One region of the Mucilaginibacter mallensis genome, then DNA from elsewhere that is predicted to be linked to it. Evidence: riboswitches for the same ligand, from Rfam matches in the RefSeq annotation. Region 1 holds a riboswitch; each other region holds the start of a gene.
What was found. Region 1 has a riboswitch for S-adenosylmethionine ahead of metH (methionine synthase). Riboswitches for the same ligand answer to the same signal wherever they lie in the genome.
Positions count from the first base shown of each region.

Region 2: it holds a riboswitch for S-adenosylmethionine, as region 1 does, so the genes downstream of both, BLU33_RS15510 (protein-disulfide reductase DsbD domain-containing protein) here and metH (methionine synthase) in region 1, are expected to answer to the same signal.
Region 3: it holds a riboswitch for S-adenosylmethionine, as region 1 does, so the genes downstream of both, BLU33_RS03790 (cysteine desulfurase family protein) here and metH (methionine synthase) in region 1, are expected to answer to the same signal.

Region 1 covers NZ_LT629740.1:5,677,742-5,688,130, reverse strand. The annotation lists gene der (ribosome biogenesis GTPase Der) at 1-197, shown strand, start outside; gene BLU33_RS23425 (S41 family peptidase) at 333-1,925, opposite strand; gene BLU33_RS23420 (carboxymuconolactone decarboxylase family protein) at 2,195-2,761, shown strand; gene BLU33_RS23415 (DUF3179 domain-containing (seleno)protein) at 2,761-3,960, shown strand; gene murQ (N-acetylmuramic acid 6-phosphate etherase) at 4,077-4,883, shown strand; gene BLU33_RS23405 (hypothetical protein) at 5,028-5,594, shown strand; gene BLU33_RS23400 (Bax inhibitor-1/YccA family protein) at 5,716-6,450, shown strand; SAM riboswitch class I at 6,711-6,824, shown strand; gene metH (methionine synthase) at 6,991-10,389, shown strand, end outside.
Region 2 covers NZ_LT629740.1:3,845,337-3,855,725, reverse strand. The annotation lists gene BLU33_RS15545 (helix-turn-helix transcriptional regulator) at 1-663, opposite strand, end outside; gene BLU33_RS15540 (VOC family protein) at 669-1,037, opposite strand; gene BLU33_RS15535 (hypothetical protein) at 1,201-1,590, opposite strand; gene BLU33_RS15530 (SusC/RagA family TonB-linked outer membrane protein) at 2,452-5,712, shown strand; gene BLU33_RS15525 (SusD/RagB family nutrient-binding outer membrane lipoprotein) at 5,717-7,168, shown strand; gene BLU33_RS15520 (hypothetical protein) at 7,191-7,652, shown strand; gene BLU33_RS15515 (metal-dependent hydrolase family protein) at 7,690-8,970, shown strand; SAM riboswitch class I at 9,070-9,184, shown strand; tRNA gene BLU33_RS25160 (tRNA-Cys) at 9,435-9,505, shown strand; gene BLU33_RS15510 (protein-disulfide reductase DsbD domain-containing protein) at 9,533-9,979, shown strand.
Region 3 covers NZ_LT629740.1:919,704-930,092, forward strand. The annotation lists gene BLU33_RS03750 (glycoside hydrolase family 31 protein) at 1-2,371, shown strand, start outside; gene BLU33_RS03755 (phosphotransferase enzyme family protein) at 2,392-3,462, shown strand; gene BLU33_RS03760 (carbohydrate-binding family 9-like protein) at 3,468-4,109, shown strand; gene BLU33_RS03765 (hypothetical protein) at 4,193-4,678, opposite strand; gene BLU33_RS03770 (hypothetical protein) at 4,864-5,430, opposite strand; gene BLU33_RS03775 (winged helix-turn-helix transcriptional regulator) at 5,522-5,863, shown strand; gene BLU33_RS03780 (sterol desaturase family protein) at 6,035-6,982, opposite strand; gene BLU33_RS03785 (hypothetical protein) at 6,966-7,166, opposite strand; gene BLU33_RS25005 (hypothetical protein) at 7,163-7,336, opposite strand; SAM riboswitch class I at 7,690-7,809, shown strand; gene BLU33_RS03790 (cysteine desulfurase family protein) at 7,910-9,040, shown strand; tRNA gene BLU33_RS03795 (tRNA-Cys) at 9,043-9,114, opposite strand; tRNA gene BLU33_RS03800 (tRNA-Cys) at 9,203-9,273, opposite strand; gene BLU33_RS03805 (beta-class carbonic anhydrase) at 9,284-9,853, opposite strand; gene BLU33_RS03810 (M20 family metallo-hydrolase) at 10,223-10,389, opposite strand, start outside.

The sequences.
Region 1 (10,389 bases):
CGCCCCCATCTATCAAAGGTAAATACGTTAAGATAAAATACATCACCCAAATTGCAGGCACATCACCCATGTTCGCATTCTTTTGCAACCTGCCGCAGTATGTTAAGGAACCTTATTACCGTTTTGTAGAAAACAAACTAAGGGAAAACTTTGATTTCAACGGCGCACCGGTACAGGTTTGGTTTAGGCAGAAGTAATTTTTTGATGTGCACCAGATGTGCAGATATGCGAGTGTGCAGATTTCAGATGTGCAAATGATTTTTCAGCTTCGGTATTTATGCAAGAGTGAAGTTTCATTTGCACATCTGAAATCTGCACATCCGCACATCTATCTATTGCACCGCCTCTATAGCTTTCCTAAAGGCTTCATCATCGCTGTTAACGGTTTGATAGTACGCTTCATCGCCCCATTTAAAACGGGCCGCATAGGCTTTTAACAACGTTTCTATGGGCGCCCGGGATACCTTGATCTCATAGGAGTCCATTTCCTTTATGGTTTGCGATGCGTAAAGGATAAAGTCCCCATATTGCAGGTCGTTCACTGCGTAATTATTAATAAACTTATCGGCCGAGGCATATTTATTCAGCTCGGGCTGCAGCTTGTCTATCACATAAGCGGTAAACAACTGGTTATCGGCAAGTGCCTGAACCAGGTTGGTATCCATGGTGGTATCAGCAGGTACAAAAATATCAGGCATAATACCACCGCCGCTAAAAACTTTTTTGCCGCTGGCTGTATGGTAGGGCGATGATTTTTTAAAAGCGCTATCGTCCATATTGCTTTGTGCCGAAAACAGCTCGCCTTTTTTCATGCGTTCGGCCAGTTCATTATGGTAGCTATCAATACCACCGGCGTATGATTTTTGTATTGATCTGCCCGATGGGGTATAATACCTGGCCACAGTTAAGTTAACTGCCGAACCATCGCTAAACGGGAACTGTTGCTGCACCAAACCTTTTCCAAAAGAGCGACGGCCAACAATAACGGCCCTGTCCAGATCCTGCAAGGCGCCTGCCAATATTTCACTTGCCGAGGCAGAGTATTCGTCAATCAGCACCGCTAACTTACCATGCTGAAACTCACCCGAATCTGTGGCAAAATAATCCGTACGGTTTTCATGTATGCCTTTGGTATAAACTATCAGCTTGCCCTTGGTTAAAAACTCGTTAGCCAGCGCGGTAGCCGTATTCAGGTAACCGCCGCCATTGCCGCGGATATCAAGCACAAGCTTTGTCATACCCTGGCTTTTCAGCTTGCCCAGCGCAACGCGGAAATCATTATCGGTTGTTGAAGCAAACTTGCTGATCTTAATGTAGCCCACATTATCAGCAGCCATATAAGCGGCATCCATACTGCTAAGGGCAACATGGCCACGCTGTATGCGATAAAACCTTTGTGTATCATCAGGCTCAATCACATTGAAGGCCATTTCCTTTCTTTTCTCGTCGGTGAGGATCTTATCTATTTTATCACCGGTGATCTTCGCGCCCGAAACTTTTTGATTATTGATGGTCAACACCCTGTCGCCCGTGCTTAAACCAGCTTTATTAGCGGGCCCGTTGGGATATATCTGGGTAATGTAAAGGGTATCGCGCAATAACTGGTACTCTATACCAAAGCCATTAAAGCCGCCTTCCAGCTTTTCGTTAATGGCCAATGCCTGCTGCGGGGGCAGGTACATGGAGTGCGGGTCGAGGTTTTGCAGCAGGTTGTTAACGGTTACACCCTCAACACTATCCACGTTAACAGAGTCAACATAATTCTGGCGCACCAGTTGCAGTACTTTGGTAAGTTTATCACCTTTTCCGGGTGAGGTATTGAGGTAATGGGAGGCAAAATTATTGTCGCCAACAAGCAGGCCGATAGCAATACCCACCAAAATCAACAACACTGATCTGAAAATTATGCCCGCGCCCCTTTTCATATTAAAATAGTAACGCAAAACTAACAAATTCAGACGATTAGTTGAAATTTTAACACTTAACTTTTGCTTAAATTGTAATTTTTTACCTGATTTATTAGTCTGTTGATCAGTAGCTAATGCAAAAAAGCATTTATTGATTTTATGGGCAAAGAAATAATTACCCAGAGTTTACAATTGAACTATATTTTAATAAATTTAACAATATTATAAACCACTGTTAGCCATTTGCTTTCTGTTGCTGAAAGGATGGATCTACTAATTAAATTGTTATGCCACACATACCACTAGATGAAAATTTACCAGGCATTACCGGCTTGTTAAATTACCGGCAGGATACCGCTCTCCCCATAAGGCAGCTTACACAAATTTTGCTGCGCGGCGAATCAACCTTAACAGAGGCTGAGCGCGAACTGATCGCTACGGTGGTTTCGCAGGGAAATGAGTGTAAATTCTGCACCGCGGCACATACCGCCGCAGCTGATGTACTTTTGGGCGAACGCGAAACAGCCGAAAAGGTAAAACACGACCCGGACAACGCGCCTGTCAGCCAAAAGATGAAGTATTTGCTGGAGATTGCCCGTAGAACACAATCCGACGCCCGCACAGTAAGCACCGAACTTGTAGCCGATGCCCGCGATGCCGGGGCAACCGACCTGGAGATACATGATACGGTATTAATCGCAGGCCTATTTTGTTTATACAATAAATATGTTGATGGGCTGGCAAGCGTTACCCCAACCGAGCCTGCGTTTTATGACCGCCTGGCAAATATCTTAAAAACCAGCGGCTATATGCCCTCGGCAAACCGCTACGCAAGCTTAAACACCACCACCTGATGAATAGCCGCACCAAACCATTGTTATTCTGGGCAGGCATCGCACTACTGGTCATTCCCGGGTTAGTGCATGCATATTTGTTGATGCCTTTCCCGGGTAGTCAGGACCTGAATGCCATAACTGTTGCTTATTATCTTGAAAAGACAGTAAACTCCTTACGCTTTATTGGCGCTGCATTGCTGGTTTGGTATGCCATAAAATATTATGCTAAAAATTCAACAGGGCATAAGATCACCAAAGCGTTGGTGCTGGCGCTTTGCCTGGTCAGCTTTTATTTTACTGATGTAATGTTTAAGGCCGAAACCATGTTCCAGGAGCCGCAGGTTATCAAATTCGCCAATGTAATGACCAACAAAGTCCCCATGAATATGGTGGTAATTGGTGTAGTTAATAATGGTGTTGCTAAAGCCTATCCGCTGGTATACCTGGGCTATCACCATAAGATACAGGACAATGTGGGCAATGAACCCGTGCTGGTCACCTATTGTACCATGTGCCGCACGGGCAGGGTTTACAGCCCCGTGATCAACGGGGCGAGGCAAACATTCCGCCTGGTGGGGGCTAGGCATTACAATGCGATTATTGAGGATCAGAAAACAAAAACATGGTGGTACCAGGCCACAGGCATAGCGGCAGTTGGCAAACTAAAAGGCGAGTATCTGCAGGAGCTTCCTTACGAACAATCCACCCTTTCCGCATGGATCAGCAAACACCCCTCGTCGCTTATATTACAACCTGATACAAATTACGTTCAGGATTATAAGGACCTAAAAAATTACGACCGCTTACAGGCCGTTGATAAGGATAGCACCATAAAGAACAAGGACACCCTGATGCGCAAAAGCTGGGTGCTTGGCGTAATAGTAAACGGACAGACAAAGGCTTACGACTGGCGGCAGCTGTTCAAAAAACATCTAATAAATGACAACCTGAACAAAACACCAATACTGGTAGCCATAGAGAGCGACAGCCTTACCTTCCACGCCTTCAACACCAATGTAAATGGCAAAACGCTCCATTTTAATTTGGATGCAAAGGGACAATTAACCGATCAGGAAACTGCATCAATATGGGATTGGGATGGATTGGCTACAGCAGGAGCACTAAAAGGCAGTCGCCTTACTAAAATACAGGCATACCAGGAGTATTGGCACTCGTGGAAACATTTCCATCCAAATACACTGTTCTGGAAAAATTAATGCTAACGCTGCCGCGGGTTTAGCGCAGCGTAACCCGTGGTGCTGCATTGCGACAGTTTCCAACTGTCGCAACAATTGTAAAAAATCATGTAATTTTGCGGTATAAACATCCCGCAATGGAATTTACAACCGAAAAAAGCTCCAACTATAATAACCTCGAACTGATGCCTGTTAAGGAGATCCTGCAGCATATGAACGAGGAGGACCAAACCGTGCCGCTTGCTGTGGCAAAGGCTTTACCGCAGATAGAAAAACTGGTGGAAGTAACCGCTGCCAGAATGAAGGCGGGTGGCCGCCTGTTTTACATTGGCGCAGGCACCAGCGGCAGGCTGGGGGTAGTTGACGCATCAGAATGCCCGCCAACTTTCGGCGTACCCTTTGATATGGTGGTAGGCATTATTGCCGGTGGCGACACGGCCATTCGCAAATCAGTTGAATATGCAGAAGACGATATTGAGCAAGCCTGGATAGACCTGCAGGAATTTAACATCAACGATAAAGATGTGCTGGTAGGCATAGCAGCATCGGGTACTACGCCTTATGTTATCGGTGGACTAAAAATGGCTAACCAGCATAATATTGCCACCGGCTGCATAGTTTGTAATAGTGGTAGTCCGGTTGCAGCAGAGGCAAAATACCCGGTTGAGGTAGTAACAGGGCCGGAGTTTTTAACCGGATCAACCCGCATGAAGGCAGGCACCGCGCAAAAACTGGTATTGAATATGCTGAGCACCGCGACAATGATACAGCTGGGCAAAGTAAAAGGTAACAGAATGGTAGATATGCAATTAAGCAATAACAAACTGGTTGACCGCGGCACCCGCATGGTAATGAATGAAACCGGCCTCGACGAACAAACTGCCGCCAAATTATTAAAACAAGAAGGCAGCGTTAGGAAGGCTGTAGATTTCTATAAAAAGTAATTTTATGTGCAGATATGCGGATGTGCAAATGTGCAGATGACAAAAATTGAACATTTGCTTAATACGCATATTAGAATAAATCCGCACATTTGCATATAAATAAGAAAAAGTCTCACCCTTTAGGGGGAGATTTAGAGGGGGCTTATGCACGAAATAGAACCATATTATCGGTGGAGAGATGACTACATTGCATCAGAAGACGAATTTTCGCCTTTTTATGCAACGCAGTACAGTGAGTTTGAGTTTGATAAACAGGTATACAATTACCTGCTGCATCCGCAGTGGGATTCATTTGGCTCTAACACGCTTTACCTTAAAGTACTTTATACCGATTATGACCGTGGCTACACCATCATCGAACTGATAGGCGAGTGGAACGATGCCATTAATAACGATATCATGCTCATGAAACGGGAGCTTATCGACCTGATGGTTGACCAGGGCATCACCCAATTCATCCTCATCGGCGAAAATGTGCTGAACTTCCACTCTTCGGATGATTGTTATTATGAGGAATGGTTCCAGGAGGTAGAGGATGGCTGGATAGCCGGCATCAATTTCCGTGAGCATGTGATCGACGAGTTCAAGAGCAACAATATTGATTACTACATCAACTTTGGCGGCGAGCTTGATGAGCTTAACTGGCGCGGATTAAAACCCTTACAGGTATTTAAAAAGGTTGAGGAACAGCTGATAAAGAGATTGAATTAGTTTTGATAATTACACTAAACTATTTAATTTCACGTTGGTCTAACACCCATGGTGTGATTTTAGCATATCACATTAAATGAGTAAATTTGTATTAATAAAAAAGAATAATTTTTAAATAAAAATGGAAAATAACAGTTCTAACTACGTTTACAATAGCGTAACACAATTAGACGACAGCGAAAGCTCATCACGCAAATATCTAGCTAAAGTATTCGCATGGATGTTCGTAGCCTTAGGCGTTTCCGCTTTTGTCGCTTTTGAATTTGCAACAAATTTAAGCTTATTGAGCCTGATCATTGATCCTACTACGGGCGGCTTTACTGGCTTAGGTTATGTAGCTATATTTGCACCACTTGCCTTTTCGCTGGTAATTAATTTTGGCTTTAACCGTATATCATACGTAGGTATGATAGCTATATTTTTGGCTTACGCGGCAACTATAGGCGTTACCTTAAGTATTTTCGGGCTTATCTATACATCCAGCTCCATATTTACCGTATTCTTAAGCGCGGCTTTTGTTTTCGGTGTAATGGCTGTATCAGGTTACAAAACAACCATGGACCTTTCCAAATTTGGGTCCATCATGTATGTAATATTTATCGGTGCTTTGGGTGTAAGCCTTATTAACTTCTTTATGCATAGCGATCAGTTAAGCTATATCATCAGCTTTGTGTTTGTAGCAGTTATGATAGGCCTTACCGCTTATTACATGCAAATGCTTAAACGCATTGGTGCAGGTGTTGAGTTTGGTACCGAAAGCACTAATAAATTAGTGATCATAGGTGCTTTTATCCTTTATACTACATTCATCAACCTGTTTATGTCCATGATGCGTATTTTTGGCAGAAGAAGATAATCGTAAACACATTATTTAAAAGAGCTGCCTCATAAAAAGGCAGCTCTTTTTGTTTTAGCCCATTGTTATCCTGAACGTAGTGAAGGATCTTCTTCAACTTGCATGGCCGCCATACAGATAGCAGAAGATTTTTTCGCTCACACCGTCAAGGCACCACCCTGCTCAAGAGATAGTTCTCCCTCCGGTCGAAATGACAGTAGGGTTATAGAGGGGCTAAATCACCCTATTGCATATTACAAGTTTATTGCGCACCTTTGCAGTGCTTATAGAGAAAGATGGAGGGATTAGACCCTGCGATGTCTTAGCAACCTGTGCTTCACAAGGTGCTACATTCTACTTAACCAGCTTCAAAAATCGGTTAGGAAAGATAAGCGAAAGTCAATATATCACCCGACTTTTCGACGTAAGCGTGTTTTTATTTAGTATCAGGTAGCTAGTATCAAGTAGCAAGATAATTTTATTATCCGCATTTGAGTTTAGCCGTATCAGGTGATTTTTTCATACTTGATACTTGATACTAAATACTTGCTACTCAACAAAATGGATATTAGAAAAGAATTAGAGAAACGTATACTCGTTATTGACGGCGCAATGGGTACCATGATACAACGGTACCAATTAACCGAGGCGGATTTTCGCGGGGAACGTTTTAAGGATCATGCATCAGACCTGCAGGGCAATAACGACCTGCTGAATATCACACGCCCGGATGTGATCAAGGCTATCCATGCTGATTATTTGGATGCCGGGGCAGATATCATAGAAACCAACACTTTCAGCACACAAATAATTTCACTGGCTGATTATCACCTGGAATACTTAGCTTATGAACTAAGCTTTGAAGGCGCGCGCCTTGCCCGTGAAGTTGCCGACGAATACAATAAAAAAACACCGGAGAAACCACGCTTTGTAGCCGGAGCCGTTGGCCCTACAAACCGTACCGCATCATTATCGCCGGATGTTAACGACCCGGGCTACCGTGCCGTTACCTTTGACGACCTGGCCGAAGCTTATTACGATCAGGTTCGCGGCCTTGTTGATGGCGGCTCGGATATGCTGCTGGTTGAAACCATATTTGATACCCTGAATGCCAAAGCGGCATTATTTGCTATAAACCGCTATGCCGATGAATCAGGCAAGCATTTGCCTATCATGATCTCGGGTACTATTACCGATGCATCAGGCCGTACTTTATCGGGCCAAACAGTTGAGGCATTCTGGAATTCTATCCGCCATGCTAACTTGTTATCCGTAGGCTTAAACTGCGCTTTGGGGGCAAGGGAAATGCGCCCGCACCTGGAGGAACTTTCTAATATAGCCGATGTATTTATCTCGGCCTATCCTAATGCGGGTTTGCCAAATGAGTTTGGTCAGTATGATGAAACAGCTCACGAAACCGCCCACCAGGTGGATGATTTTATGCAAGCCGGGCTGGTGAACATAGTAGGTGGTTGTTGTGGCACTACGCCCGAACACATTAAATGCATTGCCGATAAAGCGGCGCAATATCCCGCAAGGTTAATACCCGAAATAGCGCCAAACATGCGCCTGAGCGGACTGGAAGCCGTTACACTAACGCCCGAAAGCGTGTTCATGAACGTGGGTGAACGTACCAATATCACAGGCTCGCCAAAATTCTCCAAACTGATTTTGGGCGAGGATTACGAGGCTGCCCTAACCGTTGCCCTGCAGCAGGTTGAAGGCGGCGCGCAGGTGATCGACATCAACATGGATGAGGGCATGATCGATTCGGAAGCGGTGATGGTGAAGTTCCTGAATCTTGTTGCTTCTGAACCTGACATTGCCAAGCTGCCCATCATGGTGGATTCATCAAAATGGACGGTTATTGAAGCCGGGTTGAAATGCCTACAAGGCAAGGGTATCGTTAACTCCATCTCATTAAAAGAAGGTGAAGAGAAATTTAAGGAATACGCCCGCAAAATATTAAGCTATGGTGCCGCCACGGTAGTAATGGCCTTCGATGAAACAGGTCAGGCTGATTCATTGGAACGCCGTAAGGAGATCTGCGAGCGGTCATATAACATATTGGTTAACGAAGTTGGTTTCCCACCACAGGATATCATTTTCGATCCGAACATATTAACCGTAGCCACCGGTTTAGAAGAACACAACAACTACGCGGTTGATTTTATTGATGCCACACGCTGGATAAAACAAAACCTGCCGCACGCCAAAGTGAGTGGCGGGGTAAGTAATATTTCGTTCTCGTTCCGTGGTAATAACACGGTTCGCGAGGCTATGCACTCGGCATTTTTATACCATGCCATACAGGCCGGCATGGATATGGGCATTGTTAACGCCGGTATGCTTGAGGTATACCAGGAGATCCCAAAAGATTTGCTTGAACTCGTTGAAGATGTTTTATTAAACCGCCGTCCGGATGCTACCGAGCGTTTGGTTGAGTTTGCCGATAACATCAAGAGTAAAGGCAAGGTAATTGTACGCGATGAGGAATGGCGCAAGGATCCGGTTGAAAAACGTTTATCGCACGCGCTGGTAAAAGGTATTATTGAATACCTGGATGATGATGTGGAAGAAGCGCGCCAAAAATATGCCCGTCCGCTTGAAGTGATTGAAGGTCCGCTAATGGATGGGATGAATATTGTTGGTGACCTGTTTGGTTCAGGTAAGATGTTCCTGCCACAGGTAGTAAAATCAGCCCGTGTAATGAAAAAAGCGGTTGCTTATCTATTGCCTTATATCGAACTGGAAAAACAACGTGTTTTAGCCTCCGGCGAAGATACCGCAGCCGATGCCCGCGCCAATGCCGGTAAAATTTTAATGGCTACAGTTAAAGGCGATGTGCACGATATCGGTAAAAATATTGTGGGCGTAGTGTTGGCCTGTAATAACTTTGAGGTGATCGATCTTGGGGTGATGGTGCCTGCACAACGCATAATTGAAGAAGCCATTAAGCAAAATGTCGACATTATTGGCCTGAGCGGATTGATCACGCCGTCATTGGATGAAATGGTGCATTTCGCCAAGGAAATGGAACGCAATAACTTTACTATTCCGTTGATTATCGGCGGAGCTACAACATCACGTATACATGCGGCGGTTAAGGTAGCACCAAACTATTCAGGCGCTGCTATACACGTATTGGATGCATCTCGCAGCGTTACTGTTTGCAGTAGTTTGATGAGTGAAACCGGTCGTGATGAGTACATACAGGGTATTAAGGATGAATACGCCAAAGCCCGTGAGGCGCACCTGAATAAAAAATCGGATAAGCGTTTCGTCAGCATTGATGACGCCCGGAACATGAAGTGCCAGATCAACCTTAACGGTATGATGCCGCCAAAACCAACCTTTACAGGCACCAAGGTTTTTGAAGCATTCCCGCTGGAAGAGCTAGTGCCGTATATCGACTGGACACCATTTTTCCACACCTGGGAACTGCGCGGCAGCTACCCTAAAATATTTGATGATAAGTACGTAGGCATCGAGGCAAAAAAACTATACGATGATGCGCAGGAACTGTTGAAACGTATTGTTAAGGATAAACTGTTGCAGGCTAACGCCGTGATCGGTTTTTGGCCAGCCAATAGTGTGGGCGATGACATTGAGTTGTATACCGATGATAGCCGTACACAGGTTTTAGAAACGATCTACACGCTGCGCCAGCAATCAGAGAAAGTTAAAGGTGAACCATATTATGCCTTGTCAGATTTTATCGCCCCTAAAGATAGCGGCGTACCTGATTATTGGGGTGGCTTTGCAGTAACTGCAGGTGTTGGTTGTGATGAGCTGGTTGCCGAATTTGAAGCCGATCATGACGACTATAACAGCATCATGGCTAAAGCCCTTGCTGATCGTTTAGCAGAAGCTTTTGCTGAAAAAATGCACGAGCTGGTACGCAAAGATTACTGGGGCTATGCTAAAACCGAGCAATTGGATACCGAAAAACTTATCAAG
Region 2 (10,389 bases), 1.8 Mb from region 1:
GATTAGATGCGTTGCCGACATACATGAATATTTTGATAATTCATATATGTTAATTTTTTGATCAAAATTTGAATATAAATATTCTTTGGCAAGGCTAAGTCGCCTATAGATTTCTTTTCGCGTTACAAATTGAAGATCTTTAAGCCTTTCTTCTACAAAACGCATATCTTTTTGGTAAAGCGTATAATAATTAAGTAAAATATGATAGAGGAATTCATTTAATAATAATTCATCGTTACAGTTTGATTTTATCAAAACCTTTAAATGTTCTATATTATATTTTAGATCCCCACGTAGCGGAAAAATGGTTTCATTTAAAGTTAAATTTTGTGAAGGCCGATGGTTTCCAAAATTATCTGGAAAAGAATTATCATTTTTAAGAAAGGATGTCTTAAAATCATCAATAAATCCTTTACCAAAACTGATTGAAAGTGTTTGAACAGGGCTATCAGAGTCAATTATATCAGAATAAAGCGTTTCAGGGTTAATTGCCAGGAAAGTGCGGGGAAACAAACGCAATTTCTTCTTATTTAAAACGAATTTTTCATTCCCGTTGAAATTGACATGTAAGCTAAAGTTATTATTCACCTCGGTTATATTTTTATAAGTCAATTTACTTGAACAAATACGATTTTCGTTACTTAATTTTAATACATTTTCCATGTTTTCTAGTCTTCCGTATATGATCTTTCTTCCAGTAAAATAAATTGATTTCCTTCCTTATCGGTAAATTCTGCTATCATTCCTGCCGAAACGTAGTAAGGTTTATGATTGAAAACAACCCCATTTTTAATGATTTCATGGTATTGTTTGAGACAATTTTCAGTATTAAAAATGATAACAGCTTTTTGGTTTAAGGTATCTCTGTTTGGTATGATCGCTATGTGTAGGTCACTATCGTTATTACTTAACAACTTGCAACGTACGTTTGGCCATAATTCTAGCTCTCCTTTACGCTTGAACCCCAAAAAATTCACAAAAAAGATTTCTTCTTCAGCAGTATTTACTGAAGGAATTGTAACGTATTTTATTCTCATTAGGTAAGAAATTAGTTTATTTTCCCGTATCGGGATATTTTTATAATATTTCAATTAGGATTTCCCTAAGTATTATTTCATCGCTTGGCTTTTATTTTTATAAATTATAATAGGTTAGTATGCTGCAAACTCTTTGTGAATAGCTTATCTCTGTTAGTGACAATTACGTTTCCCGCAACAGTGGCATTGAATGCTCCACCTTTAACCTTCTCAAATATGCACCCAGCGTACATTCAAAGTATTTAGCACACATGCTGGAAATACGCACCGGGTGCATCCTTACATGAAAATCGCGGGTGAACATATTGGGTTTGATGTTGTAATGGGGCTCCTGGTGGCGATGGTACAGTAAAGTCCCCGGCGAACAACGAAGCAATTCTTGCCGGGTCCCTTCCAGCACCTCTCCCTGCACAATAAACGTAAAATAAGCATGTTCATGATAGTGCCAATCCACATACGAATAGGTATAAATGGTATCGGTCAGTGTCAAACCATCCAGCCTTAAAAGTTGATCCGTATTACCAAAAAACTCACCCATTTTCAGTTGCATCATAACCATAAGACAAGTTTTACCTTGAATATGTTACAAAAAGGCAAATATTTGAAGACAGAAACCTTATATTCATTTTTTATAGTTTGCTTTTTTTGTCCTGCCGGCCGGGTTCATTTGATTCGGATTTGCCCCGGAACCTTCTTTACGTAAGTGGCAGCATCTAAGCCATTTTCGTAATGTTTACTTTGCCAGCATGGACATTCCGGAGCCATTGATCACCGCATTCCGAAAACTATAAACAGGCATTTCTGGCACACTTTGACCATATCAATTTATTGATTATTATTTGCAATTTTCCTAATTGCCTACACAATTCGGTGCTCCAATGTGCACGGAACAGCCTGCTCTAGCCTCTTGGAATGTCCAATAGGGAGGGCGATGAACTTCTAATATTCCTTCAATGGTGGAGTAGGAATAGAGCAGGTGGTTTTTGAACCCAAAGCATCTGGTAATAGTATTAGATAAAATAACCTAAACGATCGATAACATACTTAACAGGTGATATTGACATTGATATGTCAATATTCTACAATGTCTATGGATTTAATAGAATATATTATTATATTTGAAAAATATTTTTGATATAATATAATAATGCAATGACTGCAACCTTACTATCTCAATCCCAAGGGACGAAAGCCCTTATTTCTTATCGAATCCAAACTGATATTTGTCAAGTTCAAATAAACGCTTGTTGTAGCGACTGTTATTGTTGTTGAAATTCCTTAATCTGTTGATGGATTCATAGCTGATTTTTCATCGCAGTCAATCGCATTTCTCATTTTTTAACAATTCAAATTGATTCCTGGAATTGATTCAGGACTTTTTTTGCCCAAATTTTTACAAAACTCAAAAGCATTCATGATGAAACCAATACGTATTAAATGGCTACTGCTGTTTATTTTTTTATGCCCGCTGATAACTTTTGCGCAGCAGCAAGTTATACATGGCAATGTAAGTGATCAGGAGGGCGATTTGCCTGGTGTAAGTGTCAAAATTAAAAATACATCAAAAGGTACAATAACAGATGGCAAGGGCGATTATGCCATAAAAGCTGCCAATGGCAAAACGCTAGTTTTTTCGTTTGTCGGTTATAATAGCCAGGAGATTGCTGTTAACCAGTCAACTATAAATGTAACGCTAACCCATAATGCTAATAAGCTGGGTGAAGTAGTGGTGGTTGCGCTGGGCCTCTCCAGAAACAAGAGTGAGCTACCTTACTCTGCACAAACCCTAACCGGAGCGGAGGTAAACAGTAACCGCAATACCAATTTACTTGGTGAATTATCCGGAAAAATAGCTGGCGCGCAAATTAAACAGGCTAATGATATTGGCGGCTCAACAAATATTGTGCTCAGGGGACCTAAATCACTATCAGGCAGTAACCAGCCATTATTTGTGGTTGATGGGGTACCTATCGACAATTCAAGCGAACTTGAGCTGGGTGGCATGAGTAATGTAACCCAAAACCAACGTAATGGTAAGGGAGGGTATGACTATGGCAGCCCGGGCGCGGATATTAATCCGGATGATGTTGCCAGTGTTACTGTGCTGAAAGGCGCAGCCTCTACAGCGCTTTACGGATCACGGGCGGCAAATGGTGCCATTATTATTACCACCAAAAAGGGAAATAAAGGCCTTAATGTAGTTTTAAATACGGGCGTGCTATTTGGTTCGGTTGATAAAAGTACGTTTGCCCAATATCAAAAAGAGTATGGTGCAGGTTATGGGCCTTATTACGACCCGAATACCCCTGGTAGTCACTTTGATTATACTGATATATTGGGCGATGGAACTAAACAACTCGTAGTGCCTACCTATGATGATGCTTCCTACGGTCAAAAGTTTGATCCGAACCTGTTGGTGTATGACTGGCGATCATTAGATCCTACATCCCCCTATTACCATAAACAAACACCATGGGTGGCTGCAAAAAACGACCCTTCTACATTTTTTAATCATCCTTATACGCTTAACAACAGTTTATTTATTGATGGTGGTACCGACAAGGGTAATTATAAGATAGGCTATACACGGTCAGATGATTATGGCATATTGCCCAATAGCAGTATCGGTAAAAATTTGTTCAATTTTGGAGGCTCGTACAGGCTTACGGATAAATTAACTGTACAGGCTAGCGTTAATTATACGCAAACTGCAGGAAAGGGCAGGGGCGGAACCGGCTTTGGCGGGCAAAATGGTGAACCAATGAATATCCTGCAAAACTTCCGTGAGTTTTGGCAGGTAAACGTAGATGTACAGGATCTCAAAGATGCTTATTTCAGAACAAATAGCAACGATAACTGGAATGTTAAAAGCCCTACCGACCTCAGCTCTGCTTACTGGGACAATCCTTATTTTGTTCAATACCAGAATTATGAAACTGATGAAAGGGACCGTTATTTTGGTAATGTAAGCCTTGATTACAAATTGTTCAATTGGCTTGATATCGTGGGGCGTGCTTCAGAAGATTATTATAACGAGTTTCAGGAGCAGCGCATAAATGTGGGTAGCGTGGTTACACCATCATCATATTATCGCTTAAACCGTACCTATAAAGAAAATAATTATGATCTGTTGCTGAATTTCAATAAAGCCATCACCAGTGATATCAGCTTTAAAGGGGTTTTAGGCTTAAACGCTAGGCGGCAGAATATCAACTCCATCAGCGCATCAACCAACGGTGGTTTGGTGATACCGGGATTATTTGCTTTAAGCAACTCAGTAAACCCGATAGACTATCCGATTGAGGAGGTTGATCAGAAGGTAGTGACCGGTGTTTTTGGTGGTGTTACCTTTGGCTATAAAGATTTTCTTTTTCTTGACGGAACTTTAAGACGCGACCAGTCAACAACGCTGCCTGATAAAAACAATACCTATTATTATCCTTCTGTTGCCGGTAGTTTTGTTTTCTCGAGCCTATTGAAGGATTATACATGGCTTTCCAATGGTAAAGTAAAGCTAAACTATGCTGAAGTTGGTAACGATGCCCCGTCTCACAGCATTAACGAGGTTTATGATAAAGCGGCCAATTTTGGTTCTGAACCACTTTACTATGTATCTACAGTACGTAATAATGCCGACCTGAAACCGGAAAGAACTAAGAGCTTTGAAACCGGCCTGGAAGCATCCTTCCTTAAAAACCGTATAGGGTTCGACTTTACTTATTATAAAAATAACACCATTAACCAGATCCTGCCGGTATCAGTATCAACAGCAACCGGGTATGATGGCTTGTATGTCAACTCCGGTAATGTCCAAAATAAAGGTGTTGAGGTTACTGTAACTGGCAATCCGCTTAAAACTGATGACTTTTCATGGAACATCAACGTGAATTTCGCTAAAAATACCAATAAGGTTTTATCACTTTACAACGGGGTTAATAATTACCAGTTGGCGGCTTATAAAGGTGGCGTAACAACCAATGCTACTGTTGGCGAGCCATACGGAACTTTAAGGGGAACTGATTTTATTTACAAAAATGGCCAAAAAGAGGTTGATGCAACAGGCCATTACTTGTTTACATCCAACTCTAATAATGATATAGGCAATACTAATCCCGATTGGACTGGCGGTGTATATAATGCCTTCCGTTATAAAAATTTCACTTTAAGCTTTCTGGTTGACTTTAGTCATGGTGGAAGTATCTACGATGTAGATATGGTATTTGGCCTATGGACAGGATTGTATCCGGAAACAGCCGGGTTAAATGATCTGGGCAATCCTAAAAGAAATCCTTTATCACAAGGTGGCGGTGTTATTCTGCCCGGTGTTTATGCAAACGGCGCACCTAATACCACCAGGATCGACGCTTCGCAAAATCAATCAGCTTATGGCTATCAAACAGCGCCAAACAAAGCCTTTGTATATGATGCTTCCTACATTAAGCTGAGAGAAGCTGCATTTACTTATAGTGTACCCGCATCATTTGTACAGAAAATCGGCGCTGTAAAAGCAATCGACGTATCACTTAATGGCCGTAACCTTTGGATCATCCATAAGAACATCCCCTATGCCGATCCTGAAGATGGGCTTGGTGCAGGCAGCGCATACCAAGGGGTACAGCTGGGCTCATACCCTAATGTTCGCAGATATGGTTTTAACTTAAAATTTACCTTCTAAACAGATGAAAAAGATAATATTTACGCTGCTTACTGCCATGGCAATAAGCGGCTGTGTTAAAAAAGATGAATACCTGAATAATGATACAAAAAGCGCAACCGCTGTGCCTGCATCTACACTGTTTTCCTATGCTGAAAAACAACTGTCGGATGTGTTGGCAACCAGTGCCTACAACGTCAACATATTTAGGCTGACCGCCCAGCAATGGACAGAAACAACCGCAATATCTGAAAGTGACTACGACCTGAAATTGCGTAATGTACCAGATGGTTTCTGGAATGCTATTTATGTAAACGTATTGCGCAATTTGTACGAGGCGGACAAGCTTACCCAAGCTGATGCAACTTTATCGGCGGCACAAAAAAGCAATCAGCTGGCGCAAATCAATATCCTTGAGGTATATGCTTACGCGGTACTGGTAAATACTTTTGGCAACATTCCATATACCCAGGCGGTTGATTATACCAATACTACGCCGAAATATGACGATGCAAGCCAGATTTATGATAGCTTACTAAGTCGACTGGATGATGCACTGTCAAAGCTTAACACTACCGCTCCGGGGTTTAATACTGCAGACCTGCTGTTCAATGGCGTTAATGAGATCAGTTCATGGAAAAAGTTTGGCAACACCGTAAAGTTAAAAGTTGGGATTACTTTGGCTGATGTTGAACCTGCAAAATCCAAACTAGCTGTGGAAGCTGCTGCTCCAAATGCTTTGCAATCCAATGCTGATAATGTAAGCTTTAACTATTTAACCACTACCCCAAATACCAACCCGTTGTGGGTTGACCAGGTACAGGGGCATTTAATAGATTACGTTGCTGGGGCTACGCTTGTTGACCTGCTGAATAGTTTAAACGATCCAAGGAGACCGGCATACTATACCGCCATCGATACCAATGCGAACCCGCAGTCCAGTGATGTACTGGTATATAAAGGCGGTGCTATTGGTAAGGTTAATACCTATAATAAATTCTCCACATTCAGCAACACCATTGCCCAGCCAAATCTGCCATCACTATTAGCGGATTACTCGGAGGTTGAATTTGATTTGGCGGAAGCAATAGAAAGAGGATTTAATGTAGGCGGAACTGCGCAGCAGCATTATATCAATGCCATAACGGCTTCCATAACTTATTGGGGAGGCAGCGCTACTGATATTAGCACCTACCTGGCTAATCCTAAAGTTGCATATGCAACAGCTACGGGCTCTTATAAACTGAAGATTGGAACACAGAAGTATATCTCCCTTTATAACAGGGGGTATGAGGCCTGGACAGAGATCAGGAGGTTAGGGCTTGTGCTACCATTGCCACCAAATCAAACTTCGTATCTTAATCGTTTCACTTATCCAATAACTGAGCAAAATGTTAACCAGGCTAATTACAGCCAGGCAGCCGCGGCAATAGGTGGCGATAATATTGCTACAAAATTATTCTGGGATAAAAATTAATCATTTGTAAAAACTAAACGACATGAAAAAAGTAACCATGCACCACTTCAAATTATTAACAGTAGCGCTGATAGCAGTAATTCTGTTGATTTCCGGTAACCGCGCTTCGGCCCAAAAAGCAAACCCTGCCGAGTATTTTAAAATAGAAGATTATTACAAAATAAAGTGGGGGTATAGCGATGAGTTTATTGCCTTGTGGAAGAAGAATCACTACCCATTATTAAAAAAGTTACAGGAAAAAGGCGATGTAATTAGCATTGAGGCAGAAACTCCAAGATTACATAGCAGCGAAGAGAGTCGCTGGGATTTGAAAGTAAGCGTGGTTTTTAAAACGGCTGCGCTAGCCTTTGATTACAGCATTGTTGATCCTTATAAACTGCAATTATTCCCCGATCAGGAAACCTACAAAAAGGAAGAGCAGCGGAGATGGGAGATTGTATTGGCACACTGGGATGTTACTGTTGAAAATCTTCCATTAAATTAAAAATAGTATAGGCTAATAAATTTTTCAACGAAAAGATATGCAGATAAAAAGGATAATAGTGCTGTCGTTATTGCTGTGCTCACAAATTGTACAGGCACAGAAAACTTACCTGTACTGTGGTAAACTTATCGACGGGCTTTCAAATACTGTTCAAAATAAAGTAACCATAATTGTGGATAGCGGTCGTATACAAAATATAGTCAGCGGTTATCCTGAAGCAGGCAGTGCGGATAAAGTAATTGATTTAAAATCAAAAACCGTTTTACCTGGCCTTATAGATTGCCACGTACACCTGGAGGATATCCTTAGTACCAATACCTTGCTGGAAACCTTTACACTATCTGATGCGGATATCGCTTATCGTTCAGTAAATTTCGCTAAAAAGACACTTTTAGCCGGTTTTACTACTGTACGTGATCTTGGCGGTACAGGTGTAAATATCAGCCTGAGAAATGCGGTTGAAAAGGGTTGGGTTGATGGTCCGCGGATATTTACCGCCGGAAAGATCATCTCATCAAGCGGTGGTGCCAGCGACCCGACGAACGGATTCCGGGATGATGTATTTAATCATCGTCCCGGCCCCGAAGACGGGGTTGCCGATGGCAGGGACGAGCTGATAAAAGCTGTAAGGCTACAAGTAAAAGCTGGTGTCGATGTCATAAAGATCGCATCAACAGGAGGCGTTTTTGAACTGGGCGATAATAATAAAAAAGCGAAGTTTACCATTGATGAAATTAAGGCGGTAGTAGAAACAGCCAACGATTACGGCTTGAAAGTTGCCTGCCATGCACATGGCGCCGAAGGGATAAGGAGGGCTATATTGGGCGGTGTAACCTCAATTGAACATGGTACTTATATGGATGATGAGGATATTAGGCTGATGAAACAATATGGTACCTGGTATGTACCCACTATTATTGCCGGTAAAGCAGTTGCCGATTCAGCAAAAAAAGGATATTATCCTCCAATTATTGCCGGTAAAGCGATTGCCTTTGGCGATCAGATCCAGCGGACTTTCGCAAAAGCTTATAAAGCCGGAGTTAAAATTGCTTTCGGAACTGATGCCGGTGCGTTTGACCATGGGCTGAACTACCTGGAGTTCGGGTATATGGTTGACGCCGGGATGCCGCCAATAGAAGCCATCAAATCGGCGACCTCTAATGCAGCCATACTTTTAGGAAAGGAGCAGGAATTAGGCAGTATCAGCAAAGGCAAGTTTGCTGATGTAATTGCAGTTGACGGCGACCCGCTAGCGGATATTAAAGTAATGAAAAACGTAGTGTTTGTAATGAAAGCGGGGAAAATATACCTTAGGTGATACCTAAATACATATGAGGTATATTTAATTAATAAAATATATAATATCTATAGGAATAGTAGAATATATTCATATATTTGTATTATAATTGTTCTTTAATACTTATCCAGAAAGACAGAGGGAAAGGCCCTATGACGTCTTAGCAACCTGTACCTGCTTATATTAGCAAGTAAAAGGTGCTAATTCCTGCTCCGGAAACGGAGACAGATAAGAAACAGCAGACTATCAATTAAAGGCATATTCTCTTGTTTTCTTTCTGGTAAGTATTTACAAACAAGTAAATAATTATTAAGCAAATGAAAATATACTTCCACGAAATCGTAAAAAAGCAAGCTGATCCTGGCATATCCAGCAATGAATGCTCTTGTTTAACAAATTCATCCAGCAGTAAAACACTAACCAGAATTAATTACGCGATGGATATATTATCGCCAAATTTTCATTATTGCATATAAAACTAATACAGTCGCGTGACCGAGAGGATAGGTAAGGGCCTGCAAAACCCTGTACGGGAGTTCGAATCTGCCCGCGACATCAATAAACACCTAAATCACAATTAGAAATGAAGAAAATAATAATCGCGGCCTTAACTTTTATTATTTACGCCAATGCTTATTCGCAGGTACTTGCACCGGTAAAATGGTCATATGGCGCTAAAAAAGTTGATAATTCAACAGCCATAATATTTATAAAAGCCACAATTGATAGTGGCTGGCATATTTATTCGCAAACAGTTAAAGATGGCGGCCCTGTAAAAACCACATTAACTTTTACTCCCGCAGATGGTTACAGTTTATTAGGTATTACCGCTGAACCCAAACCAATTACTCATTATGAAAAGGCTTTCGATATGGATGTGCAGTATTTTGAAAAATCGGTTGTTTTTCAGCAAAAGGTAAAGCTCGCTTCTAATCAACAGCTAGTTAAAGGCAGTATACAATTTATGGCCTGCAACAGCAAGCAATGCCTGCCGCCTGATGATGTTGATTTTACTATACTTGTAAAATAGATTAGAAAAGCAGATTATATGATTTATATCATATAATTAACAAAAAAATAAACTTTAAATGCCGCCAGATTAAATATTTTTTTTAATTTGGTCTATAAAAATAAGCAGACAATAGCCACCAATTGATCTGTGAAACAAAGAGGCGAGACCTTAAAGTCTCCCCAATACTTAAACTATACCATGAACGCAGAGTTTAACTATTTTCAGTATAATCCTATAAACACACAGGCCGGTGGCAGCCATACCTGTTGTTGTCATTACAATATATAAAGCCTACTATCCATAGCGGTAATAACCTGTTAAGGTTAACATCCTGGCTGTGAAAATTGTATTTGCTTTTTGTAATGGTGGAAATTCATCGAGCTTACTTTCTACACAGTCCAGGGTGTTAACTCCTTCAGGCTATCGTT
Region 3 (10,389 bases), 1.3 Mb from region 1:
TACTTGTTTGATTGATAATAAGCAGACATTAACAACCACGGTTGTCGCCAGCGCGCACCCTATTAATCCCGGTGAAGAGATCAGTGTGAAATTTCCAGCTGCCGACCTGTTAACAAGGCCATTGCACAGCCTGGTTTTTGCTGTTAAGCTGGATGGTGATGAAAATCCGGATAACGATCACCTCGAGCAAAAGATTTATGCCAAGGAATCATACGTAGGTAATGTAACCGGGTTTAAAGCAGATAAGAATGAGTTCGACCTGTCGGCAGGAATCTCAAAAACTAAGGTTATATTTTATACGGATGATATCTTCAGGATCTGGCTGGCACCTGATGGGGAGTTCACCAACCCTGCCGGGAATGATATAGTAGAGAATTATGCTATTAAAAATCCGCAGGTAAAAGCTATTGATAAAGGAACGTATTACCAGTTAAAAAGCAAGGAATGCGTGCTGAGGGTTTACAAACAGCCTTTGCGTTTTGCTTTATACGATGTTACCGATACCCACAAAGTATGGGCTGAAACCAAACCGATAAGCTTTGGCGCCAAAACATCGCAAACTATGGACAGGCAGCCTAACGAATACTTTTATGGCTGCGGTATGCAAAACGGTTATTTCTCGCACAGGGATAAAGATATATTAATTGAAAAAGGTAATGGCTGGGACGATGGTGGCAGGGCAAACCCGGCACCATTCTATATGTCGACAGCTGGTTATGGTGTTTTCAGGAACACGTTTGATGTAGGTGTATATTCCTTCAAACAAAATCTGAAATTCACCCACAATGAGAACCGTTTTGATGCCTTTTATTTCTACGGGCCATCGTTAAAGAAAATACTTAACGGTTATACCCAAATAACAGGCCGCCCATTTTTAATGCCACGCTGGGCACTTAGCCTGGGCGATGCCAATTGTTATAACCGAGGTACAAAAGGTTATGATACTAAAAATTACGTTGGCAGCGGCATAAATGGCACTACGCCAGATGTTATTAAGCTGGTGGCTGATAAATATGTAGATAACAACATGCCGCGCGGTTGGATATTGCCTAATGATGGCTACGGCTGCGGATATGTAAAGCTTGATTCGACAGTTGCAGAGCTGCATAAACGTGGTTTTTATACCGGCCTATGGACGGAAAACGGCATTGATAAAATAGCAAGAGAAGTTGGCCAGTCGGGCACACGTTTGTGTAAACTGGATGTGGCATGGGTTGGTCCGGGGTATAAATTTGCTTTGGATGGCTGTAAGGCCGCCTATAATGGTATTGAGAATAACAGCAACGCACGCGGCTTTATATGGAGCGTAATGGGCTGGGCTGGTACACAAAAATATTCAACAGTTTGGAGCGGCGATCAATCAGGCAACTGGGAGTATATCCGTTTCCATATCCCAACAGTGATTGGCTCGGGCTTATCAGCATTTAATGCGGCTACGGGCGATGTTGACGGTATTTTCAGGGGCAGTGATTCCACCTACGTGCGCGATCTGCAATGGAAATGCTTTACACCGGTATTTATGGTGATGAGTGGTTGGGCAAAAAAGGATAAACAACCTTATATTTACGGCGAACCTTACACAACCATCAATCGCAAGTACCTCGAGCTGAAAATGCGCCTAACACCTTATATGTATACTTATTGTGCCCAGGCGCATGAAACCGGTGTACCTACTTCAAGAGCCATGGTGCTGGAGTTTCCTAATGACCCGGTTACCTGGGGCAAACAAACACAATACCAGTTCATGAATGGCGAATCGTTTTTAGTGGCTCCGGTTTATAAAAGCCAGGCCAAAAGAGATAGCATCTACCTGCCAAAAGGTACCTGGTATGATTACTGGGACGGCAAGGCCTATACCGGTAACACCTGGTTAAATAATTACCCTGCTCCGTTGGATAAGTTGCCGCTATTTGTAAAACAAGGCGCTATCATCCCAATGTACCCCGCCATGAACTATGATGGCGAAAAGAGAGCCGACAGCTTAACACTGGAGATCTATCCATATAAAAAATCATCCTTTAACTTATATGAAGATGATGGCCTAACCCGCGATTACCGCGAAGGGGCATTTGCTAAAACTTTAATAGAGGTTGCAGCCGCTAATGATGTGCAGGTAAGCATACACGCTGCTGTGGGTAATTATGCAGGCAAATATCTGCAAAGGGTTTACGTGCTTGATGTTCATCAGGCCGCAGCACCTAAATCTGTTGCTGTTAATGGCGCGCCTGTGAAGATATATGCTTCGGCAGATGAATTTAACCGTGCAAAAACAGGATGTTATTTTGATGCCGGTGATAAAAAAGGAACTGTACACATAAAAACCAGCTGGTTAAAAACAGATAAAGATCAGCTTATAAAAATTACCAACTGAAACCTTGACACACAATAAGCATGCTTGAAAAGATATTACAAAGTTTTGGAATGAATGCAGCTGACTACCAGATCCAGTTTTTTGGGTCGGGGCTCATCAACCATACATTCAAAGTATCGGGCAGGGGAGAAGTATATATTCTACAACAAATAAACAGTGATGTTTTTAAGTCGCCGGAATATATTGCCAACAATTTAACGCTGATACAAGATTATCTGAATAAACTATACCCCGATTATTTATTTGTTGGGCCCATACCTTCCATCTCTGGTGATTTTTTAGTTGAATCGGATGGTGGTAAATTTTACAGGCTGTTCCCTTTTGTAAAGGGATCGCAAACCATCAATTTTATAAGTAACGAAAAACAGGCCTTTGAGGCAGCAAAGCAATTTGGCAAGTTCACTTATTTGCTTAAGGACTTTGATCCAACTGCACTTAAATATACGTTAACTGATTTTCATAACCTTGAGCTAAGGTTTGAGCAATTTGAAGCAGCCTCAAGAAATGCAACCAGCGAAAGAATCGCAGAAGCCTTCGAAGAGATAAAAGAGGTTTATAAGCACAATAACATCCTGCAAACCTACCGCACTATTTTAGCCAATAAGGAAGTGCCGGTAAGGGTTATCCATCATGATACCAAGATCAGTAATGTACTTTTTGATGAGCAGCAGAACGGCTTATGTGTTATTGACCTGGATACGGTAATGCCCGGCTATTTTTTCAGCGATGTGGGGGATATGATGCGTACCTATCTGTCGCCGGCTAACGAGGAAGAAACTGATTTTTCAAAGATCCACATCAGGGAAGCCATTTTTAGTGCGATTTGTAAGGGCTATTTGTCAGAACTTGGCAGTATATTTACCGAAAAGGAAAAGCAGTATTTTGTATTTTCGGGCGAGCTGATGATCTATATGCAGGCCGTCCGGTTTTTAACGGATTATTTGAATAATGATATTTACTACGGATCTAAATATCCGGGGCATAATTTAAACCGGGCAAAAAACCAGTTTAAATTGTTAAATGAATATGTAAGGAGCGTAGGAAAGTTCAAAAAGTTGATCGCGCAAGCAGAAAATGAACTTTATAGCTAATAAATATGAATGTATTGAATGTGCCTTATGTGGCAACTGCACTATATAATAATTCGCCGGATGCTTTATCCGGTATATTCTCATCAATAGAACCTGATAAAATAGCAAATGAGCCATGGCCGGGTACAGATATTAGGCCCGAGGTAACGTTTAAGATGGCTTATGGAGATGATGCCCTGTTTTTAAAGTTTGATGTAAAGGAAAAACATTTCAGGGCTGTTCACAAGCAAATAAATGATGCGGTGTATGAAGATAGTTGTGTTGAGTTCTTTATTGGGTTTGAAGAAGAAGGCGCGTACTACAACTTTGAATTCAATGCTCTTGGCACGCCACTAGTTGGCTATGGCAAAGGAAAAGAAAGGATTTGGGTTGATCCATCCATTGTAAGCACTATAAAAAGGACTGGGCTCATCAACGTTGCTGAGGGTGATGTTTTACCCCATCAGTGGGACTTAACGGTTGTTATCCCTTTTAAGGTGTTTCATAATCACCATATAACAACATTACAAGACCTTAAGGCCTGGGGGAACTTTTATAAATGTGGAGATGAACTTGCCGAACAACATTTTTTATGCTGGAATAATATTATAGCAGACGAACCGAACTTTCACCTGCCTCAATATTTCGGCGAACTGAATTTTAATTAAAAATAGAAACCCAGGCAAACAGCTAACATATGTTAAATGTCTGGCCTGGATTTACAGTATTTAATTATAATAATGAGGCTAAATTAGTCTGGTAATGTTCTGCCGTCTTCAGCTGATGGTGCAGCTGTATCAACTTGTGGCTTTTTCACTGCTGTTGCTTTAGCTTTGGCTGCAACTACTTTGGCTGCTGGTTTTGGTGTTACCAAAGCTGGTGCTTTAGTTTTAGTCGCAACTACTTTGGCTGCTGGCTTTGGTGTTTCTAATGCCGGTGCTTTAGCAGTATCTTTTTTGGGTTTAGCTGCTTTTTCTGTTTTCGGTGTTTTGTCTGCTTTAGGTGCTTTTTCCGCCTTAACTTTTTCGGTTACAGCGGCAACTTCAAACTTAATTTCACTTGCAACTTTTTTAGCTAATTTTTTAGAGCCTTTTTTTATCTCTTTAGCTAATTTTTTAGAGCCTTCGCCTATTTTGCCGGTTACTTCGTTTAAATCGGTTACCAGGCGTAATTTAATATCTGATATCGCTTGTTTGCGTGCTGACTTTACTGACGATTTCTGTTTATTGTTCTTCATATAATTTGATAAGTATCTGTGCAAAAGTATGTTATTTGCAAGTTAATTCAATATTATCATTATGTTAACTGTTTTTTGAAATTTAACACAATTTTTTAAGTACAACAGTAAGGAATAGTAAAGGTTTTAGTTTGAAGCTAATGTTATAATCGCAATTTTCAATTTTGAAATGTTGGCAAGGACAATTATTTCTTCATTAAAGGGATCTGCAAATTGGTTGGCCTGTTTTCGGGGGTATCAAATGCGCGGCCGTCAACATGTTTGCTGCCCATAAAAAGCAGGTCGTTGAGAATATATACCAGGTCATAATCCACATATATCTGCCCTTCGGCAAGGCCAAATGCAGGGAATGTTTTTGCTTTTATATCCTGCATTACATTTACTTCCCATTTATTTAAGCCATTTGCAGGGGCCTGGTTTACGGCATCGGCAAAGCCCTGGTGCAATGGGGTTATTTCGTAGGCTTCATCGGCAACATAATCAACGTTATAAGCGCCTTTTACTATAGGGTGCTCGCCCTGCCACACGTTATGGCCTTTGATCACAATTTTAACTAATGGTACTTTGCCGCCGGCATCGGCGTAATTAATAACCGTGCATTCAAATTTATCGCCCGGCGAAAACTTAAAAGTTCGCCATAAATAAAAAGGTTTGATATTGCCTGTGGCCCTGTCTTTTGATGGCCTTAACTCGGTAACAATGCTTACCCATTCGCTGCTTTGTATAAACTGTTTGGTTTGTGCTATGGTCATGATTTTGATGATTGATATAGCAAAGTTGTTACCTTTGTTCTGTAAATGCAAGTAGTACATATACAGCTATATAGTACATTTTTTTAGACTAATGGAACAGATACGTAAAAACAAAGATTTTAACCCCTACAATTGTCCGGTTACGCATTGCATGAACAAGATTGGTGGCAAATGGAAGATCCTGATCATATATGCAGTCAGCAAAAATTGTAACCGCTTTAGCAAGCTGCAAAAGGCTTTGCCCATCATCAGCAAGCAGATGCTGGTTAACCAGTTACGTGAACTGGAAGACGACAAGATACTGGAACGCACCATTTACGCTGAGATACCGCCACGTGTTGAGTATAAACTTACGGAGCTTGGGCATTCATTAATGCCCGTTATTGGTGTGATGCAGGATTGGGGGTTGAAGGATTTGGGGTTGGGGAAGTAGTATTTGGTATAACGCGCTCCGTCGACTCACCCGACATCGCTGCGCTTGTCGCCCTCTCTCCGCCTGCGGCGCAAAGAGGGCAGAAAAAGAAAATCCCGCTCTACGCTAAAGCGTAAAGAGGGATGTCGAGCGAAGCAAAAGACAGGGTGAGTTAAATATTTGCCTTACTGTTTACGATACAGCCACCAACGCTGGCTTACTTTCATTAACCTTCACATTATTTTGCTCGTCAGTTTCTTTATCAATATCAATACGAACCATCGGTCCCGCAGCAGCCAGCTCACTGCCTTCAACCTTTGATTTAAATATCGGCCATAATAACTGTGCATACCATTGGTCGCCTGCATAATGCGATATGCCGTAGGCTTTTGGGTACTGGCGTGTTATAAGCGCGGTGCCAAAAATGATATCCCACAGGAAAAACATATTGCCAAAGTTGCCTTTGTAATAACCTATACCATCATCAGTACTGGCGGCATGGTGGGCGTGGTGTGTAGCCGGGGTTGATATGGTGCGCTCCAACACCCAGGCAATAGGGTGCAATATTTTGTATTTGTATAATGGCTTATCCCAGGGAATGCTGGAGTGCGCCAAAGTAGTAATAGTTCCTTTGATTATGCCTACAATTATAGCAGGTATACCCAGACCCAGATAAACAAGGGCCGTGGTTAAATAAACCTGCGAAAAGAAAATGGTATAAATAAGATTTTGCCTGTTAGCCATAGCCATACCCATGTACGATGCTGAATGGTGTGTACGGTGAAACCTCCATAACCATGGAATCTGGTGATGCAAGCGGTGGTACCAGTATTGGGTAAGGTCATCAGCAACGGCTATAATGGCAACGCCCCAGAATAGGGGTACCCAGCTGAATATATTTTTATAGGCAGGTAGTAGTGCCGGTAACACTTTTAAGCCAAATAAACCAAATGCAGGCCTGATTACAAGGGGCACTACAATAAAGCAGGCGATATCAACCCAGCGCTCGTTTTTTGGCCATTTACCTTTGTACAGGCCGAATGAAAATTCAAGCACGCCAATAAAGACTAATAAAACCGGAAAACCGTAACCGTTAAGATTTTCTATTATTTTTTTGATGAATTCAATCGTTGCTTCCATTGGTAAAATTGCTTTTGTTGGTTATTGATTTTATGTTTTCTTTTTTAGCTGCTTTCTTTTCCCACGGCCTCTGCCCGGTTATGGTAAATGTGAGGAACATGAGCGCAATTGGCAGCACGTAAATAAACAGGCTCAGGATCAGGTTCCTGGTTATCTGTTTTTTTGTGGTTGTATCTATTTTCATGATTTGTTAGTTTTAATTTGTTTAACAGCGGGCTGTGGCTGACTGCTGTTGCCCTGTAATAATTTTTGCGTAAGGAAAAGCCCTCCTACGATAATGATAAAAGGTACCAGGGTGATGATAATACCAACCAGGATCTTTTTACCGATAAGGGATACATCTGATAATGTCATAGTTATTTTAGATTTATTGATTTATGATTTGATTAAATATTGGGCTGAATTACCAGTCTAAATGTTCTAAGAAGCGGTGAACAAGTCATAACATATCCTATCCGCTATGCGCGACCTATTTTCTTGAACCGGTAAAAGGATTAATGGAAATTACGCAGGATCAACAACAACAATAACAGCGTTCCGGCTGTAAGGTAATCACGCCCATGTGGGCTGGTATGTGTTTACTGATATGTAAAAATGCTTTCATTGCGGTTGTTTTACAATGCAAATATAAAAATATTTATTAAATACTAGTAAATATATAGATTTTATAGAATTAATTATATATTTGCATCATAATTGTTCTTTAATACTTATCCAGAAAGACAGAGGGAAAGGCCCTATGACGTCTTAGCAACCTGTACCGGCTACAAAATAGTTGGGTAAAAGGTGCTAACTCCTGCTCCATTTAAAATGGGGAAAGATAAGATGACAACAGAATTTAATATCCTCTCAGCGGGATTTTCTATTGCTTCTCTGCGATAAGTATTTACGAAACAGGTAAAAACACATTATTAAAGAAAAGCAAAAATGAAAATCTATCTCGACAACGCCGCCACTACCCAACTTGATACCGCAGTATTTAAAGCCATGACCCCATATTTGCTGGAGCATTATGGCAACCCATCATCGCACCATGCGCATGGGCGTGAGGCTAAACTGGCTATTGAAAATGCAAGGGCGACAATAGCCAGGCTTATCAATGCATCGCCCGAGGAAATTATTTTTACCAGCGGTGGTACTGAGGCTGATAATACGGCTATATTATCCACCATTCGCGTACAGCAAATAAAAAATGTGATCACTACGCCGTTGGAACATCATGCTGTGTTGCACCTGCTGGAGAATTTGGAAAAGCAGGGCGAGATCAAACTCAATTATCTAACCATAAATAAACAAGGCGAAATCGATCTGGCTGAGCTGGAGCAATTGCTAAAAAACAACGGGCGCTCATTGGTATCTGTTATGCATGCCAATAACGAGATCGGCAATTTGAATGATATTGATGCGATAGGCGAGCTCTGCGAGCGCTACGATGCCGTTTTTCATACCGACACGGTGCAAACCATTGGCCATTACCGTCATGATCTGCAAAAATTAAAGGCGCATTTTATAGCTTCATCGGCACATAAGTTTCATGGGCCAAAGGGAGTGGGATTTTTGTATTGTCGTAAAGGCACCGGCTTAACCAAACTATTGCATGGCGGTTCGCAGGAAAGGCAGCTGCGTGCAGGCACAGAAAATATTCACGGCATCATTGGCCTGGCTACAGCGCTTGAAATTGCTTACCAGGATATTGATGCACATCAAACCTATATACAAAACTTAAAGAACAGGCTCATCGCCAAACTAACAGAACAAATTCCGGGTGTTTCATTCAACGGAAATTCTGCTATCGCGGATAAGAGCCTTTACACCGTATTAAGCGTAAACCTGCCATTTACTGATGTTAACCTGCTGTCATACCTTGATCAGCAGGGCGTATCTGTTTCGGGCGGAAGCGCTTGTTCAACTGGTTCCGCATCGCATGTATTAAAAGCATTAAATAACGGGGCATCTGGCTATACCATCCGGTTTTCATTCAGTAAATTTAATACTGCCCAGGAAATTGATTTTACTGTTGCTGCGCTTGCCGCAGTTTACCGGTCGGTTGCCGCTTAAAGAGGCGTGAGAGCGGGTTCGAACCGCTGTAAAGAGTTTTGCAGACTCCCGCCTAACCACTCGGCCACTCCGCCGTAAAATACTTATCTGAAAGTCAGCGACACTACCCGCTGACTTTTCAAATAAGCGAAAACTAAACTAAAAAAAAACTAAATCAAAAGGAGGTCAGAAGCGGATTTGAACCGCTGTTGCAGGTTTTGCAGACCTGTGCCTAACCGCTCGGCCACCTGACCTTTTGGATAACTAATTTACTTGGGGGACTTCTATTAATTTACCTGATTTAACATCGTAGATATAGCCATAAACCGGGATATCCTTAGCTACCAAAGGGTGACTTTTTATCCTTTGCACATCCTCGCTTACGCTGGTTTCAAGATTTTTAATGGTTAAAAAGTTAACAAACCGGGCTTCGTCTGATCCGCCTTCTTCCTGCACATTGCGCCAGCCCTTTTCATCAACTGTAGCAGTTGCCAGGCTTTTAGCCAGCAGATTCTGGATAATGTCATTAGTGAATAGCTCCATACCACAATCGGTGTGATGGATCACAAACCATTCTTTAGTACCCAGTAGTTTATGTGAGATAATGAGCGAACGTATGGCATCATCACTGGCACGGCCGCCTGCATTGCGGATAACATGGGCATCACCTTCGGCAAGACCTGCATATTTAGCCGGATCGAGGCGGGCATCCATGCAGGTAAGTATGGCAAATTGCCTGGCTGGTGGTAAAGCCAACTCTGATTTATTGCCGAAATGCTTAACATACTCAGCATTGGCTCCAAGTACCTGCTGGTGAATTTGCGTTTTTGACATAGGTAGTTAAAATTAAAATATTGTTATACCCAGCAATTAGCTGAGTTTTGTTGGATGTCCCGGTGAATTTGTTTTGTAAATGATAGGTACCTGTAAAAGTAGCTATTTAATGAGGATGGAGGTATGGATCAACAACAACAATACACGCCCATATCGCGAAGCGTGAGATGGAAATTTGTGCTTTTGGGGAGATGTGAAATCGTGTTCATTGCCTTGTTTTACAATGCAAATATATAAATTATTTTTATATTCTACTAAATAGATAGATTTTATAGAATATAATTAAATATTGCTTGTAAGTTGCTGTTTTTCTGATAGATTAATTTAAAATATAAAACAAACACCGGCTGTCCGGTGCTTGTTTTATGGTCAATTGTCAATAAATTTCGCCTCGTTTTTATAGGCCGGCGGATTATTTATCAGCATCAGCGGCAATGTATCCAGTAGTTTAATATAAAGGTTGATGCCCTTTTTAATCTCTTCTAAAAAGATAAATTCATTGGCTGAATGGGAGCGTGCGGAATCTCCGGGCCCTA